Regions from separate parts of the Streptomyces sp. NPDC006134 genome, predicted to be linked through region 1. Evidence: riboswitches for the same ligand, from Rfam matches in the RefSeq annotation. Region 1 holds a riboswitch; the other holds the start of a gene.
What was found. Region 1 has a riboswitch for thiamine pyrophosphate ahead of ABZ340_RS08725 (thiamine ABC transporter substrate-binding protein). Riboswitches for the same ligand answer to the same signal wherever they lie in the genome.
Positions count from the first base shown of each region.

Region 2: another riboswitch for thiamine pyrophosphate. It lies ahead of thiC (phosphomethylpyrimidine synthase ThiC); the one in region 1 lies ahead of ABZ340_RS08725 (thiamine ABC transporter substrate-binding protein).

Region 1 covers NZ_JBEXTV010000009.1:162,864-165,249, reverse strand. The annotation lists gene ABZ340_RS08725 (thiamine ABC transporter substrate-binding protein) at 1-855, opposite strand, end outside; TPP riboswitch at 935-1,040, opposite strand; gene rlmN (23S rRNA (adenine(2503)-C(2))-methyltransferase RlmN) at 1,089-2,195, opposite strand; gene ABZ340_RS08715 (phosphatidate cytidylyltransferase) at 2,276-2,386, opposite strand, start outside.
Region 2 covers NZ_JBEXTV010000026.1:100,871-103,256, forward strand. The annotation lists gene thiC (phosphomethylpyrimidine synthase ThiC) at 1-997, opposite strand, end outside; TPP riboswitch at 990-1,179, opposite strand; gene ABZ340_RS18975 (YibE/F family protein) at 1,251-2,386, shown strand, end outside.

The sequences.
Region 1 (2,386 bases):
CTTCGCGCCGCTCAGCAGCCCCGCGTACTCCACCTGGCGGAAGCAGGTGCCGGGGACGATGCCCGTGGGGGCGGTGTCCGGCCGGGGGTCGGCGTAGATCACCTCGGCGGGCGGCGAGGAGGCGTACGACACGACCAGCGGCCGGTCGGCCTTGGCCTTCCTGCCGCCGGCGGAACCGGAGAACTCCTCGTTGTAGGCCTCCTCCCAGCCGCCGACGACCTTCACGCCGTTGGCCTTCAGCTTCTTCCAGTAGTCCTGCCAGCCGTCGTCCCCGTAGCGGGCGGCGGTGCCGAGGAGGAAGCCGAGGCCGGGCGAGGAGGTGGCGGCGTTCTCGGTGACCAGGAGGTTCTTGTACCGCGGCTCGGCCAGGTCGTCGAAGGAGGCGGGCGGGGTCAGCTCGTGCTCGTCGAACCACTTCTTGTCGTAGTTGACGCAGATGTCGCCGGTGTCGACGGCCGTGACCCGGTGCTTGTCCTGGTCGGCCCGGTACTCCGGCTTCACCCGGTCCGCGTCCTTCGGCTCGTACGGCTGGAACAGCCCGTTGTCGAGCGCGCGCGACAGCAGGGTGTTGTCGACGCCGAAGAAGACGTCGCCCTGCGGGTTGTCCTTGGTCAGGATCGCCTTGTTGACGGCCTGCCCGGCGTCGCCGTCCTCCAGGACCCTTACTTTGTAGCCGGAGCTCTTCTCGAAGGCGGCGATGACGTCCTTCGACGCGGCCCACGAGTCGTGGCTGACCAGGGTCACGGTCCTGGAGCCGCCGGACGCCTCGTCGCCGCCGCCGGACGACCCGCACGCGGACAGCGTGACCAGGCCGAGCCCGACGGCCAGCACGGTGGCCTTCTTGGTGATGCTCACTGATGTCCTCCTGGGTGACCAGGAAGAGACGCGGCCCCGCCCGGGACCCTCGGAGGGTGTCCCGGGCGGGGCGCAACAGCTCGAGTGGTGACCGATCTCCCTACCCAGAATGACCTGGGCCAGGTTCGGAGGGTCTGCGGCCGGTGCCGCACTCTCAGCGCTGTGGCGCTCCCCTGTCGGAATATGCAGATGTTCTTACGGACGAGTGTGAAGTTGTTCTTACGACGGTCAGATTACCGTTCGCTCGCGGCGAGCTGTCCGCACGCCCCGTCGATCTCCTGTCCACGGGTGTCCCGGATGGTCACCGGCACACCGTGGGCGGCGATCGCCTCCACGAACGCCTTCTCGTCCTCGGGCCGCGAGGCGGTCCACTTCGAGCCCGGCGTCGGGTTGAGCGGGATGAGGTTGACGTGCACGGGCCTGCCCTTGAGCAGCCGCCCGAGCCGGTCGCCGCGCCACGCCTGGTCGTTGATGTCCCGGATCAGCGCGTACTCGATGGACAGCCGCCGCCCGGACTTCGCGGCGTACTCGAACCCGGCGTCCAGCACCTCGCGCACCTTCCACCGCGTGTTCACGGGGACGAGGGTGTCGCGCAGCTCGTCGTCGGGCGCGTGCAGCGAGATCGCCAGGCGGCACTTGAAGCCTTCGTCGGCGAAGCGGTGGATGGCCGGGACCAGGCCCACCGTCGAGACGGTGATCCCGCGCTGCGACAGCCCGAGCCCGTCCGGCTCGGGGTCGGTGAGCCGGCGGATGGCCCCGACGACCCGGTTGTAGTTGGCGAGCGGCTCGCCCATGCCCATGAAGACGATGTTGGACAGCCGGGCCGGACCGCCCGGCACCTCGCCGTCCCTGAGGGCCCGCATGCCGTCCACGATCTGGTGCACGATCTCCGCGGTGGACAGGTTCCGGTCCAGGCCGGCCTGCCCGGTGGCGCAGAACGGGCAGTTCATGCCGCACCCGGCCTGCGAGCTGATGCACATGGTCACCCGGTCCGGGTACCGCATGAGGACGGACTCCACGAGCGTCCCGTCGAACAGGCGCCACAGCGTCTTGCGCGTGGTGCCCTGGTCGGTCGACAGGTGCCGCACCACGGTCATCAGCTCCGGCAGCAGCGCCTCCTGGAGCTTGCCGCGGGAGCCGGCCGGGATGTCGGTCCACTGCTCCGGGTCGTGCGCGTACCGCGCGAAGTAGTGCTGCGAGAGCTGCTTGGCGCGAAACGGCTTCTCGCCGATCGCGGCGACGGCCTCCTTGCGCTCGGCGGGCGTGAGGTCGGCAAGGTGCCGCGGCGGCTTCTTGGCTCCGCGCGGGGCGACGAAAGTGAGTTCTCCGGGCTTAGGCATGGCTCTACCAGTGTCGCAGACATACGAAGCGGGGCCCGCCGCCCTGTGGACGACGGGCCCCGCACCGAGGAATCCGCAGGTCAGCCGGCCCCCACGAAGGCCACCAGCAGCAGCCACACCACCGGAGCCGTCGGCAGCAGCGAGTCCAGGCGGTCCATGATGCCGCCGTGGCCCGGCAGCAGCGACCCCAT
Region 2 (2,386 bases), on a different contig from region 1:
TGTGGTGCGCCAGGCACCACGCCGCCATGATCGAGCCGCCGCGCGAGACGATTCCGGTCTTGCGGTTCGCCGTCAGCGGCACGTACGCCAGGCGCACACCCGCGTGGACCGTCATGTAGTCCACGCCCTGTTCGGCCTGTTCGATGACCGTGTCCTTGTAGATCTCCCAGGTCAGCTCCTCGGCCTTGCCGTCTACCTTCTCCAGGGCCTGGTAGAGCGGCACGGTGCCGATGGGGACGGGGGAGTTGCGCAGCACCCACTCGCGCGTGGTGTGGATGTTGCGCCCGGTGGACAGGTCCATGACCGTGTCGGCGCCCCAGCGGGTCGCCCAGGTCATCTTCTCGACCTCCTCCTCGATGGAGGAGGTCACGGCGGAGTTGCCGATGTTGGCGTTGACCTTCACCAGGAACCGCTTGCCGATGATCATCGGCTCGATCTCCGGGTGGTTGACGTTCGCGGGCAGAACCGCCCGCCCCGCGGCGATCTCCTCGCGGACCACCTCGGGTGACACGTTCTCCCGGATGGCCACATACTCCATCTCGGGCGTGATCTCACCCCGGCGCGCGTACGCGAGTTGTGTCACGGCCTGGCCGTCCCGTCCGCGCCGCGGCTGGCGCGGGCGTCCGGGGAAGACCGCGTCGAGGTTGCGCAGGCCGCCACGCGGTGACGTGTGCTTGATCCCGTCGTCCTCGGGACGGACGGGACGGCCCGCGTACTCCTCCGTGTCGCCGCGGGCGATGATCCAGTTCTCCCGCAGCGGCGGCAGGCCCCTGCGGACGTCCGTGTCCACGAGGGGATCGGTGTACGGGCCCGATGTGTCGTACAGCGTGACGGACTGCCCGTTGGTGAGGTGCACCTGACGGACCGGCACCCGCAGGTCGGGGCGTGAGCCCTCGATGTACGCCTTGTGCCAGCCGATGGACTTCCCGGCCTCCGTGGACTCCCCGTCGGCGGAGTTCTGCGTGGAGGCAGGCGTGCGTGCGTCCTTGATGGTCATGAGACCTACTCCCTACGCCGGCATTACCCGGTAACAGGTTCGGCGGTCGACGCAGCGGTGTCCGTCCGCCGACGTTCCGTGGGAAACATCACCCGACTTCGGTGACGTTTCATGTGAAACGTCGCTGGGACGGAGGTCAGCGCCCTCTCAGCCCGGTGCTCCGAGCTCCCGCGTGTACAAAGGTGCCTCCACGCTAGCGTCCCTTCGGGCGCGGTGACCAGAGGGCCCCCCGGGTTCTTGCGATGATCGGTCGGTGACCACGACGCAGCAGCCCTCCTATCCTCCACCCGATCCGTCCCACGGCCCCGGCGCCGGCAGCGGCCCCGGTGCGAGAGACGGACACGGCCACGGGTCCGGGGGCGGTCATGGGCACGGGTCCGGGGGCGGTCATGGGCACGGGCCCGGGGGCGGTCATGGGCACGGGCCCGGGGGCGGTCATGGGCACGGGCCCGGGGGCGGTCATGGGCACGGCCATGGGCATGGGCACAGCCATGGCCCGGCGACGCCGGTCTCCCGGCATCTGCGCAAGGTCATCGCGGCGGTCCTCATCCCGTTCGCCGCGGCGGTGCTTGTCGGGCTCGCGGTGCTGTGGCCGGGCGGTGCGCCGCCGCACGAACGCACCGGCGTCGGCTTCGACCGTCAGACGCAGCAGGCCACGGTCACCCGGGTGACCGAGGTGAGCTGCAAGGACGTCAACGCCTCGGCCGTCCCCCCGACCGGCGACACCTCCACCGCCGAGGGCTCCTCCGCGGTGCAGCAGGCGAACGGGACCTGCAAGAAGGCGACGATCCGGGTCGACACCGGCAAGGACAAGGGCCGCACGTTCACCGAGATCGTGCAGCCCGACCAGTCACGGCAACTGCACCAGGGCCAGGGGGTCGTGGTCGCCTACGAGCCCTCGGCGCCGAGGGACCTGCAGTACTCGGTCGCCGACATCAACCGGCGCATGCCGATGGCGCTGCTGGCCGGCATCTTCGCGCTCGCCGTCGTGGCCGTCGGGCGGCTGCGGGGCGTCATGGCGCTGGTCGCGCTGGCCATCAGCTTCCTGGTGCTGAACTTCTTCATCCTGCCCGCGATCCTGCAGGGCTCGAACCCGCTGCTCGTGGCGGTGGTGGGGTCGAGTGCGATCATGCTGATCGCCCTGTACCTGTGTCACGGGCTGTCGGCCCGTACGTCCGTGGCGGTGCTCGGCACCCTGATCTCGCTGCTGCTGATCGGTGTCCTGGGGTCGCTGTTCATCGGCTGGGCCGCGCTCTCCGGCAACACGGACGACAACACCGGTCTGATCCACGGTCTGTACCCGTCCATCGACATGAGCGGCCTGCTGCTGGCCGGGGTCATCATCGGCTCGCTCGGCGTCCTCGACGACGTGACGGTCACCCAGACGTC